DNA from 3 places in the Cupriavidus sp. C3SS-1 genome. Region 3 is predicted to be linked to each of the others. Evidence: predicted binding sites of a transcription regulator. Region 3 holds the regulator's gene; each other region holds the start of a gene.
The links. Region 3 encodes HrcA, which represses chaperone genes, less so after heat shock. Its sites were predicted from a motif close to TTAGCACTCNNNNNNNNNGAGTGCTAA; they were not measured.
Positions count from the first base shown of each region.

Region 1: the regulator HrcA is predicted to act here: its motif matches at 2,276-2,302, upstream of groES (co-chaperone GroES).
Region 2: the regulator HrcA is predicted to act here: its motif matches at 3,241-3,267, upstream of rpoH (RNA polymerase sigma factor RpoH).

Region 1 is NZ_CP172699.1:746,714-752,053, reverse strand. Features, by position in the region: gene groL (chaperonin GroEL) at 202-1,845, opposite strand; gene groES (co-chaperone GroES) at 1,892-2,182, opposite strand; gene ACIGJC_RS03540 (NAD-dependent epimerase/dehydratase family protein) at 2,588-3,565, shown strand; gene ACIGJC_RS03535 (Bug family tripartite tricarboxylate transporter substrate binding protein) at 3,805-4,782, shown strand; gene ACIGJC_RS03530 (serine hydrolase domain-containing protein) at 5,096-5,340, shown strand, end outside.
Region 2 is NZ_CP172699.1:362,216-367,555, forward strand. Features, by position in the region: gene ACIGJC_RS01720 (COX15/CtaA family protein) at 1-461, shown strand, start outside; gene ACIGJC_RS01725 (heme o synthase) at 458-1,393, shown strand; gene ACIGJC_RS01730 (SCO family protein) at 1,529-2,149, shown strand; gene rpoH (RNA polymerase sigma factor RpoH) at 2,232-3,161, opposite strand; gene ACIGJC_RS01740 (pirin family protein) at 3,508-4,383, shown strand; gene ybiB (DNA-binding protein YbiB) at 4,396-5,340, opposite strand, start outside.
Region 3 is NZ_CP172699.1:1,158,543-1,163,882, reverse strand. Features, by position in the region: gene ACIGJC_RS05400 (hypothetical protein) at 1-40, shown strand, start outside; gene ACIGJC_RS05395 (RNA-binding S4 domain-containing protein) at 113-508, opposite strand; gene hemH (ferrochelatase) at 505-1,620, opposite strand; gene hrcA (heat-inducible transcriptional repressor HrcA) at 1,704-2,744, opposite strand; gene ACIGJC_RS05380 (NAD kinase) at 2,857-3,774, shown strand; gene recN (DNA repair protein RecN) at 3,869-5,340, shown strand, end outside.

The DNA.
Region 1 (5,340 bases), 410 kb from region 3:
GTATTGAGGCACCTGTGCTGCCCCGGCTAAGTCCGCAGCGTGTTGCAGAGTTGATTCATACCTCTGGCGAAAAGGCGTCACCGCATCGAGGCAAACAGCGCGCGCCAACATGACTTCGACACAAGCAAAAACCCCCGCAAGCTTTCGCTTGCGGGGGCTTTTTCAGACAGCCTGCCCGTTAAGGCAGTCGGTCGGCACAAATTACATCATGCCTTCCATGCCGCCCATGCCGCCCATGCCGCCCGGCATTGCCGGGGCCGACTCTTCCTTCGGCGTTTCAGCAACGGCGCAATCCGTGGTCAGCATCAGCGAAGCCACCGAAGCAGCGTTCTGCAGTGCGGTGCGGGTGACCTTGGTCGGGTCCAGCACGCCCATTTCCACCAGGTCGCCGTACTCGCCCGAAGCCGCGTTGTAGCCGTAGTTGCCCTTGCCTTCGATAACCTTGGCAACGACGACCGAAGCTTCTTCACCAGCGTTCAGCACGATCTGGCGCAGCGGCTCTTCCATGGCGCGCAGCACGATCTTGATACCGGCGTTCTGGTCCGGGTTTTCACCGGTCAGTGCCGAGATCGCAGCGCGGGCACGCAGCAGGGCCACACCGCCGCCGGGGACGATGCCTTCTTCCACTGCAGCGCGGGTAGCGTGCAGGGCGTCTTCGACGCGGGCCTTCTTTTCCTTCATTTCGACTTCGGTGGCAGCGCCAACCTTGATCACGGCAACACCGCCGGCCAGCTTGGCCACGCGCTCTTGCAGCTTTTCACGGTCGTAATCCGAGGTCGCTTCTTCGATCTGGGCGCGGATCTGCTTGACACGGCCTTCGATCGCACCAGCGTCGCCGGCACCGTCGATGATGATGGTGTTTTCCTTGCCGATCTCGATGCGCTTGGCCTGGCCGAGGTCGTTCAGGGTCGCCTTTTCCAGCGTCAGGCCGATTTCTTCGGCGATGACGGTGCCGCCGGTCAGGATGGCGATGTCTTCCAGCATGGCCTTGCGGCGGTCGCCGAAGCCCGGAGCCTTGACGGCGGCGGTCTTCAGGATGCCACGGATGTTGTTGACCACCAGGGTCGCCAGGGCTTCGCCTTCGACGTCTTCAGCGATGATCAGCAGCGGGCGGCCGGCCTTGGCCACTTGCTCCAGCACCGGCAGCAGGTCGCGGATGTTCGACACCTTCTTGTCGAACAGCAGCACGAACGGGTTGTCCAGCTGGACAACCTGCTTTTCCGGGTTGTTGATGAAGTACGGCGACAGGTAGCCGCGGTCGAACTGCATGCCTTCCACGACTTCCAGCTCGTCGGCCAGCGACTTGCCGTCTTCGACGGTGATCACGCCTTCCTTGCCGACCTTGTCCATGGCTTCGGCAATGCGCTCGCCGATCGAGGCGTCGCTGTTGGCCGAGATCGCGCCAACCTGGGCGATTTCCTTGCTGGTGGTGGTGGGCTTGCTGATCTTCTTCAGCTCTTCGACGGCGGCGCCGACAGCCTTGTCGATACCGCGCTTCAGGTCCATCGGGTTCATGCCGGCGGCGACGAACTTCATGCCTTCGCGCACGATCGACTGGGCCAGAACGGTAGCGGTGGTGGTACCGTCACCGGCGTTGTCGCTGGTCTTGGAAGCCACTTCCTTGACCATCTGGGCGCCCATGTTCTGCAGCTTGTCCTTCAGCTCGATTTCCTTGGCCACGGACACGCCGTCCTTGGTCACGGTCGGGCCGCCGAAGCTGCGCTCCAGCACCACGTTGCGGCCCTTCGGACCCAGCGTAACCTTCACTGCGTTGGCGAGGATGTTCACGCCTTCGACCATCTTGGCACGGGCGGCGTCGCCAAATACTACGTCTTTTGCTGCCATGTTCTGATTCTCCTAATTCGGTACGGTGCTAGTCGTCAACAAGCAATTACTTGTTCACCACGGCCATGATGTCTTCTTCGCGCATGACCAGCAGTTCCTGGCCATCGACCTTCACGCCCTGGCCGGCATACTTGCCGAACAGCACACGGTCACCCACCTTGACGTCGAGGGCAATGTTGTTGCCCTTGTCATCCTTCTTGCCCGGGCCGATGGCCAGCACTTCGCCTTGATCCGGCTTCTCGGCGGCGTTGTCGGGAATCACGATACCGGACGCGGTCTTGGTTTCGTTGTCCAGACGCTTCACGATCACACGGTCGTGCAAAGGACGCAGATTCATACGGGACTCCTAGATACAAAAGTGAGTTTTGATTCACAAGCGAGCCGCGATCAGGGTCGGCGGCCGCGGAATTTCGGGTACCGCAGGGGGCTGTTAGCACTCACCCCCAGCGAGTGCTAATTATAGGGACGCGGTATGGCCATTTCAAGACAGCGACTTGATGGGGGTTTTCCCTTGGTGGGTGTCGGGGGCCTTTAGTGACGCGGAGGCGAAGGTGGCGAGGTGGCGAGATTCGTTCAACCCTGGCCTCTTACGGCTTCCCGCGCCAGCCCGAACTCCTCGCGCAATGTCCCCGGCTGTCACGCCGGCGCCCCGCCACGTCAATCCCGATGGCGATGGCCTTCCTAGAATGCTGACAGTTCATTCCGGGCACGTGGCGGTGCCCACAACCGGTGACAGGCAACGATGGCGAACTCTGAGCGATTTCTGGTAACCGGGGCACTGGGATGTATCGGCGCATGGACGGTGCGCCGGCTCGTACAGGAAGGCGTGCCGGTCGTTGCCTTTGACGCGGACAACGATGTCCGGCGCCTGCGCCTGTTGATGGACGACGCACATCTGTCGCGCGTCGAGATGGTTCGCGGCGACATCACGGACCTGGGCCTGCTCGAGGCAACACTGGACAGGTATCGCATCACGCATGTCATTCACCTGGCGGCGCTGATTCACCCAAGGTTCAAGGCCGATCCCCTGCTGGGGGCCCGCGTCAACGTGCTGGGCGGCGTGAATCTGTTCGAGGCAGTGGCGCGGCGCGCCCAGCGGATCGCCGGCATCGTGTACGCGTCATCGATCGCGGTGTACGACAGTTGCGGCGCGGCGAGCGATGCAACCGTCCTGCACCACACCTGCGGGCATCCGACGACCCTCTATGGTGTGTTCAAGCAGGCAGAAGAGGGCATGGCGCGCGTGTATTACCAGGACAGAGGCGTCTCCAGCATCGGCCTTCGCCCGGCAACAGTATTCGGCGCCGGAAGAGACTATGGCCTGACCGCGGCGCCCACCCAGGCGGTCCTGGCGGCAGCGCTCGCGCGTCGTTTCCATATTCGATACAGCGGCCGCAGCCAGATTCACTATGCCGACGACCTTGCGCGCATGTTCATCGCGTGCGCACGTTCCGGCTATCGCGGCGCTGACGTCTTCAATATCCACGGCAGCGTCGCAGACATGGGCGAAGTCGTCGAGACGATCGAATCGGTCATACCGGAAGCGCGCGGAACGATCACGTTCGCCGGGCCATCGCTCGGACTGCCCGAAGACTACGACGCGACCGCGCTGGAGAATGTGATTGGTCCCCTGCCCCGCACGCCGCTGCGCGAAGCAGTAAGCGAGACCTTCAGACTCTTCCGCAGCGGGATCGCCAGCGGCGCAATCCGCGACATCTGATTCCGTTTGCCGCGGCGGTGCCGTCGCGCCACGATCTGCGCATTCCCCGACGCATTTCCCCGTTTTCCCACATTGCCTCCGAGGGCATCCCCGGATTGGGCTTTCCCTAACTGTCCCGAAATGTCAAATATTTGCCCCTGAATGTTAAGACGCTTTGCGCCGCCCACCCATACTTCTCGCACGACTGCCGTCGTCCATGGCACCCATTTCGAGACCACACCCATAACGGGGAGACATCTATGCCAATCCGCCCTACCCTGAACTGCGTGCGCCGCGCCGCCGTCTGCGCTGTCCTGGCCCTGTCCATGCCCGTCGCCATGGCATGGACCAACAAGCCCGTCCGGGTGCTAGTCCCCGCGCCTGCCGGCGGCACCATGGATGTGCTGGCACGCGTGCTGTCCGAAGCGATCACAGCCGAACTGGGCCAGTCCGTGGTGGTCGACAACAAGCCGGGGGCCGGCGGCGGCATTGCGATGAACACGTTGCTGGCGGCGCCGGCCGATGGGCAGACCATCCTGGTGTCGACCACCAATGTGCTCACGGAGATCCCGCATGTGATGAAGGTCTCTTACGATCCGATGAAGGATGTGAAGCCGGTGGCCGCGGTGGCCAGGTCGACTCTCCTGCTGGTCGGCTCGACGACCTTGCCGCCCAAGGACCTGCCGAGCCTGATCAGCTATGTAAAGGCCCATTCGGGCCAGCTCAGTTTTGCTTCCTACAGCGCGGGCACCGTCGCCCACTATGCTGGCCTGATCATGAACCAGAAAGCTGGCATGGATCTGCAGCACGTGCCCTTCGCCGGCTCTCCGCCGGCGCTGACACAGGTCATGGGCGGACAGATCGCGGTGATGTACGACGGCATGGTGACCTCGCTGCCGATGATCAAGGCCGGCAAGCTGCAGGGCTATGCCCTGGCCGCGAAACAGCGTTCGCCGCTGCTGCCGCAAGTCCCGACCTTTGCCGAGCTGGGCTATCCGGACATTGACTTCAACAACTGGGCGGGCGTGTTCGTATCGTCCAAGGTGCCGGCGGACGTGGTCCAGAAAATCCAGGCTGCCGTCTACAGGGCGGCCTCGACGCCCAAGGTGCAGGAGCGGATTCTCGGGCTCGGCTTCGAGACCGTACCGGCGCAAACCCCGGCTCAGCTTGGCCAGGCCTTGCGCGCCGAATACGATCGCAATGCCGCCATCGTGAAGACCTATAACATCCAGCCCTGACGGACCGCGGCTCCGGCGGCGTTGGCTGCCGCCTTCCTGCCGGAGCTCGCGCTCAGTCACCGACGATCATCGCGGCGATCTGCCGCAATCATTCAAGCTTCGCCGGTTGCGCTCCGTCTTCCCCGGCGCCCGTCGCCCGCGTGTCCCCCGGATACGCAATGTCCCCAACGGTCACGTCGAAGACCCGCACCATCATCCGCCCGGCCGCCTGCTTCCCTAGACTCGGTACACATGCCTTACGGCGCAGCGCAGGGCGCTGATGCCGCGATACCTGCCACCCGGACGCGCGCCGGGAAACATGAAGGAGCCAGCATTGCCATTCGAGACCTGTGCCCTCGACCAGGCTGATACCCCTGAAGAGGTAGGGCTGTCCGCGCGGCGGCTGCAGTCGATTTCGTCGGTGCTCAATGCCGATGTCGACCGTGGCAAGATCCCGGGCGCCGTCGTGCTGGTTGCGCGCAAGGGCCGGATCGCCTGGTTCGAGGCGTTCGGCTTCGAGCATGCGGATACCCCGCGCCGTCCGATGCAGCGCCACTCCGTCTTTCGCCTTGCTGCGAT
Region 2 (5,340 bases), 800 kb from region 3:
TCAGCACCAATTACGCGGTGATGGCCTGCACCGATTTCCCGCTGTGCAACGGCCGGCTGGTGCCGGAGATGGACTTTACGCACGGCTTCACGCTATGGCGCCAGCTCGGCATGACGGCTGACGGCGACTACATTCCGCATGCGGCGCTGGTGGCGATCCACTGGGTGCACCGCTGCTTCGCCGTGGTCGTGCTGGCCTACCTGGCATGGTTCGGTCTGCGCGCGCGCCGGCTGGAAGGGCTGGGCAGCGCGTCGCACTGGCTGCTGGCCGTGCTGGCGCTGCAACTGGCCACCGGACTTTCGAACATCGTGCTGGACTGGCCGCTGGTGGCCGCGGTGGCCCACAATGGCGGCGCGGCGGTGCTCCTGCTGCTGCTGGTGCGACTCAACTACAATATAGGACTCGCGACCCGTCGCGCCGGCGCTGCTTCCAGCGTGCCGACTGCCGCTCGCGCCACATGAAAGACAAACTCCCTCCCGTGGTAACCGCAACACAATCCCAATCCGTGGGCCGGGTGCGTCACCTGGTCCGTCAATATGCCGCCCTGACCAAGCCGCGTGTGACGCAGCTCGCGGTGTTCTGCGCCATCATCGGCATGTTCCTGGCCACGCCGGGCATGGTGCCGTGGCGCGTGCTGATCGGCGGCGGCGCAGGCATCTGGCTGCTGGCCGGGGCCGCGTTCGCGATCAATTGCCTGGTCGAGCAGAAGATCGACGCGCTGATGCGCCGCACAGCCTGGCGCCCGTCGGCCACCGGCGAGATCACGACTACCCAGACGCTGATCTTCTCGACCGTCCTGGGTGGCGCCGGCATGTGGCTGCTGCACGTGTTCGCGAACGACCTGACGATGTGGCTGACCTTCGCCACCTTCCTGGGCTATGCCGTCGTCTACACCATCCTGCTCAAGCCGGCCACGCCGCAGAACATCGTTATCGGCGGCCTGTCGGGCGCCATGCCGCCGGCGCTCGGCTGGGCAGCCGTGGCCAACGACGTGCCGGCCGAGGCCTGGTTCCTGGTGCTGATCATCTTCACGTGGACCCCGCCGCATTTCTGGGCGCTGGCCTTGTACCGCCGTGCCGACTACGCCAAGTCGGGGCTGCCGATGCTGCCGATTACGCACGGCGAAAAGTACACGCTGCTCAATATCCTGCTGTACACGCTGGTCATGATCGCCGCGACGCTGCTGCCTTTTGTGTACGGCATGTGCGGCTATATCTACCTGGTCAGCGCGCTGGTGCTGGGCGCCTGGTTCCTGAAGTACTCGTGGACGCTGTACCGCAATTACTCCGACGAACTGGCGCAGCGCACCTTCCGCTTCTCGATCCTGTACCTGTCGATCCTGTTCGCGGCTTTGCTGGTCGATCACTACTTCAAGTTCGTGCCGCAGATCTGAGCGGCACGTTTGTTCGCGGCCTGCGGCATCTTGTCGCGGCCGCCGTGCCGCACGGCGCGGATGGGCGATACTGTGTGCTGCCCTCGCCATCGCGCGCCACCGCAGTCTTGCCGGCGCCCCGACTTCCAATCTTGCATGAACAAGCCAAGCCAATCTTCCGGGCTCCTCGCCTCGTTCCGCCGTTTAGCCGCGCTGGCCTTCCTGGCGCTGGCGCTTGCCGCCTGCGGCCAGCAGAAGGCCTCGTTCCGCAACGTCGACATCAGCGGCGGCGCGGACTTCGGCAAGGATTTTTCGCTGACCGACCACAACGGCAAGGTGCGCACGATCGCCGACTTCAAGGGCAAGGTCGTGGTGATGTTCTTCGGCTACACGCATTGTCCCGACGTCTGCCCGACCACCATGGCCGAACTCAAGGCGGTGATGGAGCAGCTCGGCCCGGACGCCGACAAGGTGCAGGTGCTGTTCGTCACGGTCGATCCGGAGCGCGATACGCAGGCGCTGCTGGCGCAGTACGTGCCGGCGTTCGATCCGCGCTTCCTGGGCATGCGGCCGGCCGACGAGGCGGCGCTGCAGAAGGTCGCCAAGGATTTCAAGGTGTACTACGCGAAGGTGCCGGGTTCTTCGCCGAACAACTACACCATGGATCACTCGGCCGGCAGCTACGTGTTCGACCCGGAAGGGCGGCTGCGGCTGTTCATCCGTCACGGGCAAGGGCCAGAGCCGATTGCCCACGATATCAAGCAGCTGCTGTCCTGAGCGCGGCGCGGGAATGAAAAAAGGCCGGTCCAGTGGACCGGCCTTTTGCATGGCGCCAGCGATTGTGCTGGCGCGGCGGCGATCAGGCAAACGCCTGCAGCGCGCCCTTCATCTTCTTCATGGCCGCCGCCTCGATCTGGCGAATCCGTTCGGCCGACACGCCGAATTCATCGGCCAGCTCATGCAGCGTGGCGCCGCCCGAGCCATCGTCCTCGACGTTCAGCCAGCGCGCCTCGATGATGCGGCGGCTGCGGTCGTCCAGGCGCGTCAGCGCTTCTTCCAGGCCCTCGACCTGCATACGGTCGTGACGCTGGGCTTCCAGCACCCGCGTGGGCTCGTTGTGGTTGTCCGCCAGGTAGGCGATCGGGGCGAAGTCTTCCTCGCCGTCTTCGATTTGCCCTTCCAGCGCGAGATCGCCACCCGACAGGCGGGTTTCCATCTCCATCACCTCTTCGGGCTTGACGTTGAGCTCGCGCGCAACGGCTTCGACCTGCTCCGGCGTGAAGGTATGGGCACCCTTCTTGTGGCTGCGCAGGTTGAAGAACAGCTTGCGCTGGGCCTTGGTGGTCGCCACCTTGACCATGCGCCAGTTCTTCAGCACGTACTCGTGGATCTCGGCCTTGATCCAGTGCATCGCGTACGACACCAGGCGCACGCCCTGGTCCGGGTTGAAGCGCTTCACGGCCTTCATCAGGCCGATATTGCCTTCCTGGATCAGGTCAGCGTGCGGCAGGCCATACCCGAGGTACTGGCGTGCGATCGACACCACCAGGCGCAGGTGGGACATCACCAGCTGGCGTGCGGCATCTACGGAATCATGGTCGCGCAGTTCGCGCGCGAGACGCTGCTCTTCCTCGGCGGTCAGCAGGGGAATGCGGTGGATGGCCTGGATATAGCTTTCCAGGTTGCCCACGGTGGCCGGGAAGGTCAATGCAAAGCTTCCAGCCAGCTTGGGCGCCGTCGGCAGACGGCTGTTCAGCACGGTTTGGTCGGCAGGCAAGACTGCGTTCACTCAATTACTCCTTTCGCATCCGGCGGTTCGGTTGCCGGTGTGCCGCTCCGGACGGGACGGCACAGCATTGCAACACATCTTAGCACTCAAGCCGGGTGAGTGCTAATTGGAGTCCCTAACGCCTTGATAGTTCCTGATGATTGTCATCTATATTCGGATAGTGTTATGCGCGGCAAGGTACTAAGACGGCATACCGGTGCTCCGATATCCTGTGTTAGAGGCCCGTGAGGGTTCGGGGTTCGCACCGGCCGGCGGGATACAGTATTGCGCCAGACGCTACACTGACAGTGCCGTCGCGAGCCCGTCACGGCTTGTGCAAGAGCCTGCCCCACGATCCGGAGGAGCTATGTCTGCCATCGAACACCTGCTCAAGCCCCATGTACGAGACCTGGGCGATTTCACCGTGCGTCGCCTGCTGCCGGCCGCTGCCGCCCAGACCGTCGGCCCGTTCATCTTCTTCGACCATATGGGGCCGGTGACGCTGCCGCCTGGCCACGGTGCCGATGTGCGGCCGCATCCGCATATCGGCCTCGCCACGGTGACCTACTTGTTCGACGGGGAGATCATGCACCGCGACAGCCTTGGCAGCGAGCAGCTCATTCGCCCCGGCGACGTCAACTGGATGACCGCGGGCAACGGCATTGTCCATTCGGAGCGTTCGCCCGAGACCGTGCGCGAAGCCGGCGCGCGCCTGCATGGCATCCAGACCTGGGTGGCATTGCCGAAGGACCATGAGACCGTGGCGCCCTCGTTCTTCCATCATCCCGGTGCCACGCTGCCGAAAATCGAACAGCCCGGTGTACGCATGACGGTGATTGCCGGAGATGCCTTTGGCAAGACATCGCCGGTCAAGGTATTCAGCCGCACGCTCTACGTCGCGATTGAACTCGATGCCGGCGCGAGCGTGGAGATCCCGCCGGACCATGCCGAGCGGGGCGTCTACCCGGTCGACGGCAGCGTGGCGCTCGACGGCGAAGCGCTGCCGGCCGAGCATATGGTCGTGCTGACGCCCGGCCTGGCGGCCACCCTGACGGCCACCGCGCCGGCGCGCGTGATGCTGCTGGGCGGAGATCCCACCGACGGTCACCGCTTTATCTTCTGGAACTTCGTGGCCAGCAGCAAGGAAGCGATCGAGGCGGCTTCGCAGCGCTGGGAGGACGATGGCTTCCCCCATGTCCCCGGAGAGACCGAGCGCATTCCGCTGCCGCCGCGCAAGACCTGAAGCGCCTGGGGGTCAGAGCGGACTCGCCCAGGCCACGCGCGTGCCCTGGCGCAGGCATTCCTGGATGGCGCGCACCTGCGTTGCGATCGGCGCGGGCACCGGCACCGAGCCGTCCAGCACCTGGCGCGTCCAGCCCGCCGTCTCGGCCACGTCGCTGCCCTGGGGCAGCTCGGGCACATCGGCAATCGATCCGCTGGTCGGGTCGACCAGGGTCTGCTGGTGCCCGTCATGCAGCCAGTCGATGCGGCTGCCGCGGCGCGCGTCGGCCACCACCTCGCCTTCGGTGCCGCGGGCGAGCAGCACATTGGCGGGCTCATGCGAGAAATAGTCCGTCAGCGTTTCGCGGTACTCGGGGTGCGTGTAGCTGTACAGGCGCAGGGCCTCGGCCGGCGAATGCGAGCCGACCGGCTGCAGCATCTTGGCCACGGTGTGCGACGAATTGCGCAGGCCGATGACCGTGCGCCGGTCCAGCAACTGCGACAGGCCCGGCGAGAGCACATCCACGGGCACCACCGCCAGCGGCCCATTCGCCCCATCGCCATCGCGCAGGCGCGCGGTGGCCTCGTCGGTCGTGGCGCACAGCGGTACGCCCAGCGCCTCGAACAGGGCCAGACTAGTCACGCGGCCCTGGAATTCGCGCGAACCGTGCACCAGCACTGGAATATTCTCGCGAGCCAGCAGCAGGGCCAGCAAGGGTACCAGGTTGGGCTGCTTGCGCGCGCCGTTGTAGCTGGGGATGACTACCACCTGTCGATCGCCCGGCGCGGCCAGCGGCTGGCAGTGCGCGTGCGCGGCCTCGAGCATGCCGGCCAGTTCGTGCGGGGCTTCGCCCTTGATGCGATAGGCCATCAGCACGGCACCCAGTTCCAGGTCGGATACGCGCCCGGCCAGCATGGCGTCGAACAGGGTTTGCGCGTCTTCGCGCGGCAGTGCGCGGGCGCCGTTCACGCCGCGACC
Region 3 (5,340 bases):
CAAGCATTACCTCGTCCACTACATCGGCGTCAATCCGTAACACGCCGCTGCCTGACGCTGATCCTTCAACGCGGCCGTACCGGCGCTTGCCGGAACGGCCGCGTTGTCGCGTTCAGCGCCTGAAATCATCAATGCGCCGCCGGTCCTTTTTGGTGGGACGGCCCTGCAACTGCGACGACGGTTCCGGCTGGAAACGCCGCTGCTCCGCTTCGGTTTGACGACGGGCCTGGCTGGCCTCGGTTTCCGCATAGAGCGTCTGTGCCACTGGCGCCGGGCCGCGCGCCTGCGCAATGCCCTTCACCATCACTTCCCAGCGCTGCTGATGGGCTTCGAGCACCACCATGTCGCCCGGCCGGACTTCGCGGGAATTCTTGCATGGCTGGCCGTTGACCGTGACCTTGCCCCGCTCGACGGCCTCTGCCGCAAGCGAGCGGGTCTTGAAGAAGCGTGCGCACCAGAGCCATTTGTCAATACGCAGGCGCGCGTCGGGCTCGAAACTGACGTTCATGCTGCCGCTCCACGGGTCTGCGCGCGACTGCGGCGGGCTTCCAGTTCATGCGGATGCGGCGCATTCAGCGGCCAGCCCTGCAGGTGCTGCAAGGCAATCTCCGCCAGCGCCGCGATCCAGGCCTGGGCATCGTTCATGCACGGGATAAAGTGGAATTGCTTGCCGCCCGCCACCATGAACTCGGTCTGGCCTTCCATGGCAATCTCTTCCAGCGTCTCGATGCAGTCGGCGGGAAAGCCCGGGCAGAAGACATCGACCCGCCCCGCGCCGACCTTGCCCAGTTCCGCCAGCGTCGGCGCCGTATAGGGCTGGAGCCATTCGGCCTTGCCAAAACGAGACTGGAACGTCACCTGATACTGACCCGGCTGGAGACCCAGCGCGTCGCCGAGAAGGCGCCCCGTCTTGAGGCATTCGCAGTGATAGGGATCGCCCAGTTCCAGCGTCCGGCGCGGCACGCCGTGGAAGGACAGGATCAGCTTGTCGCCGTGCGCGAAATCCGGCATGCCATGCTGGGCCCAGTACGCCCCGACCTGCTGGTGCAGCGCCGCAATATAGGCGGGATGGTCATGGAAATGCTTCACGAAGCGAAGTTCAGGCTGGTTGCGCCACTGGCCGAGCACCCGGAATACCTCGTCGAACGCGGTGGCCGTGGTGGTGCCGGAGTATTGCGGATACATCGGCAGCACCAGCACCTGCTCCGTGCCCTGGCGGCGCAGCGCCTCCAGCACGGATTCGACCGACGGATTGCCATAGCGCATCGCGCAGGCGACCGTGACCTCGTAGCCCTGCTGGTTGAGCAGGCGCTGCAGCGCGTGCGCCTGGCGTTCGCTGTATACGAGTAGCGGCGACCCGGTCATATGCGCCTCGCGCAGCCAGATCGACTCGTACTTGAGGGCCGAGGCGCGCGAGCGCAGCGGCACGATCACCCCATGCAGCAGCGGCAGCCAGGCCAGGCGCGGGATCTCGACCACGCGCGGATCGGAAAGGAACTCCTTCAGGTAGCGCCCCACCGCCTTGGGGGTCGGTGCGTCGGGCGTGCCCAGGTTGACCAGCAGGATGGCCGTGCGCGGCGCCTGGCCGTGCTGATAGACCGGTTCGGGAGAAAACGTCATGTCGCTTCCGATAGGGCCGGGCGGCAGGATGCCGCCGGGCTGTGGAAATGGGGACGCAGACTGTGTGACCCGCTGGACGGGTCCTAGTTCTGGCTCAGTGCGCTCGACAGCAGCCGTGCCGTGATGTCGACAATCGGGATGACCCGCTCATAGGCCATGCGGGTCGGGCCGATCACCCCCAGCGTGCCGACGATCTGGCCATCCACCTCGTATGGCGCGGTGATCACGGCCATGTCCTCGAGCGGCACCAGCTGGCTTTCGCCGCCGATGAAAATCTGCACGCCCTGCGCATGGCTTGACACGTCCAGCAGCTGGAGCAGGCTGGTCTTGTGCTCGAACACGTCGAACAGCCGGCGCAGCTTGTCCATGCTCGACGACAGGTCTTCCACCTCCAGCAGCTTGCGCTCGCCGCTGATGTAGACGTGGTCGTCCTCTTCTTCCATGGCGCTGCTGCCCGCCTCGACCGCCGCCTGCATCAGTTGCGACATGTCGCGCCGCAGGTCGCGCAGTTCCACGCGCAGGTGGTCGCGCACGGCGTCGAAGCTCATGCCCGCGTAATGCGCGTTGAAGAAATTCGCCGCTTCAATGAGCTGGGCGGGGGTGTACGGCAGTTCCGTCTGGATGATCCGGTTCTGCACGTCGCCCTCAGGGCTGACGATGATCAGCAGGATGCGCTTGTCCGACAGCCGCATGAATTCGATCTGCCGGAACGACTGCGCGCGCCGCGGTGTCATGATCACGCCGGCAAAGTGCGAGAGGTTTGACAAGGTTCGAGCGGCCGCCGTGATCACGCGCTGCGGGCCGAGCTGCTGCTGACCGCCGAGCTGGCCCTGGATCTGGCCGGCCAGCTCCGTCATCTCCATGCCGCCGCGCTCGATCGGCTTGACGGTCAGCATGGTATCGACGAACAGGCGATACCCGCGCGGCGTCGGGATCCGTCCCGCGGAAGTATGCGGGCTTGAGATAAAGCCCATTTCCTCCAGATCGGACATCACATTGCGGATGGTGGCCGGCGACAGGTCCAACCCGGAATACCTGGACAGGGTCCGGGAGCCGACCGGCTGCCCTTCGGCAATGTAGCGCTCAATCAGGGTCTTGAGCAGCGTTTTCGAACGTTCATCCATGATGCCCCGATTTTACGCAAGTTTTACCGCTTCGGGCGCCTGGCCGGCCCCCGCCACATGGCGCGTCCGCCCCATGCTGGCAACGGTCACGGCGGTATGGTCTAATCCCCGCATGTCTGCCCCCCCCAAAACCAGCGCCTTGCGCACCCCGTTCAAGACCGTGGCCCTCGTGGGCCGGTACTCGACTGCCGGCATCGAAGGCCCGCTGGAGGAGCTCGCGTCCTACATCCTGCGCAATGGCCAGGATGTGGTGTTCGAACGCGAGACCGCGCAGGCCACCGGGCTGACCGGCTATCCCGCACTGACCGCCGAGGAAATCGGCCGGGAGGCGGACGTCGCCGTGGTGCTGGGCGGCGACGGCACGCTGCTCGGGCTTGCCCGCCAGCTTGCCGGACACAACGTGCCGCTGATCGGCGTCAACCACGGCCGGCTCGGCTTCATGACGGATATCCCGCTCGAAGACGTGCAGACGGTGCTGCCGGACATGCTCGAAGGCCGCTACGAGGCCGAGACCCGGCTGCTGCTGGAATCCAGCGTCGTGCGCGACGACAGCCGCATCTTCTCCGCGCTGGCCCTGAACGACGTGGTGGTCAACCGTTCGGGCATTTCCGGCATGGTCGAACTGGCCGTGTCGGTGGACGGCTACTTCATGTACAACCAGCGGTCGGACGGCCTGATCGTGTCGACCGCCACCGGTTCGACCGCCTACGCGCTGTCCGCCGGCGGACCGATCCTCCACCCGACGCTGTCAGGCCTGGTGCTGGTGCCAATCGCCCCGCACTCGCTGTCCAACCGGCCCATCGTGCTGCCGCACGATGCCGAGGTGACCATCGAGGTGGCGACCGCGCGCGACGCCAGCGTCAACTTCGACATGCAGTCGCTCACGTCGCTGCTGCCGGGCGACCGCATCGTCGTGCGGCGCTCGAAGAAGACCATCCAGCTGCTGCACCCGGTGGGCTACAACTACTACGCCACGCTGCGCAAGAAGCTGCACTGGCACGAGTACCCGACCGAGGACAACCGCCTCTGAGCGACTGAATCCGGCTGAATCCGGCTGAATCCGGCTGAATCCGGCTAAATCCGGCTCAAACCGTCCGCACCGACCCAACCCTTTCACCGCCACGATGCTGCGCAGCCTGTCCATCCGCGATTTCGTCATCGTCGATACGCTCGACCTCGATTTCCAGTCCGGCTTCACGGTCTTCACCGGCGAAACCGGCGCCGGCAAATCGATCCTGATCGACGCGCTGGCGCTGGTGCTGGGCGAACGCGCCGATGCCGGCATCGTGCGCGAAGGCGCCACGCGCGCCAGCATCAGCGCCACCTTCTCGACGCACGTGGCCCTCGACGCCTGGCTCGACGAGCGAGAACTGGGCGGCGAGGACGACGGCGGCATGCGGACCGTGCTGCTGCGGCGCACGGTCGACGCCGGTGGTCGCAGCAAGGCCTTCATCAACGGCGCCGCCGCGACGCTGGCCCAGTTGCGCGAGGTCGGCGACCAGCTGGTCGATATCCATGGCCAGCATGCCCACCAGCTGCTGCTGCGCCCCGACGCCCAGCGCCTGCTGTTCGACGCCCATGCCGGGCTGACCCAGCAGGCCGGCGCGGTAGCCGAGTCCTGGCGCGCGTGGCGCGCCTGCGTGCGCCAGCGCGAGGCGGTCGAGCACCAGTCGCGCGAAATGCAGCTCGAACGCGAGCGGCTCGAATGGCAGGTCGGCGAACTCGACAAGCTCGCGCCGCAGCCCGGTGAATGGGAAGAGATCCAGGCGGAGTACAACCGCCTGTCCCACGCAGCGGGCCTGATCGATGGCAGCCGCGCCGCGCTCGATGCCCTGTCCGAAGCCGACGGCTCGGTCCTGTCGGCGCTCAATGCCATCGTGCACCGGGTTCAGCAGCTTGCCGACGTCGATCCGGCGCTGCGCGACGTGCTCGCCGCGCTGGAGCCCGCGCAGTTGCAGGCCGAGGAAGCGGCGCATTCGCTCATGCGCTATGTCGACCGCCTCGAACTCGACCCTGAACGGCTCGAAGCCGTCAGCGACCGCATGCAGGCGCTGCATGCCACGGCGCGCAAGTACCGCCTGCCGCCCGAGCAGCTGGCCGATGAACTGCTGGCGCGCCGCCAGCAGCTCGACGACCTGCAGTCGGCGCAGGACATCAACAAGGTGCTCGCGCGCGAGGCGGCCGCCAAGGCGGCCTACCTGACGCTGGCCCAGCACTTGAGCCTGGCCCGCAAGGAAGCGGCCAAGGCCCTGTCCACGGCCGTTACCGACGCCATGCAGGGCCTGTCGATGGCGGGCGGCAGCTTCGTCGCCGCACTTAATCCACTGGAGGAAGGCCAGAGCTATGGCCTGGAGCAGGTCGAATTCCTGGTCGCCGGCCACGCCGGCGTCAGCGCCCGGCCGCTGGCCCGCGTCGCCTCCGGCGGCGAACTGGCCCGCATCAGCCTCGCGATCTCGGTCATCACCAGCGAAGCATCGCCCACGCCCACGCTGATCTTCGACGAAGTCGACACCGGCATTGGCGGCGCGGTGGCCGAAGTGGTCGGCCGGCGCCTCCAGGAACTCGGGCGCGCGCGCCAGGTCCTGTGCGTAACGCA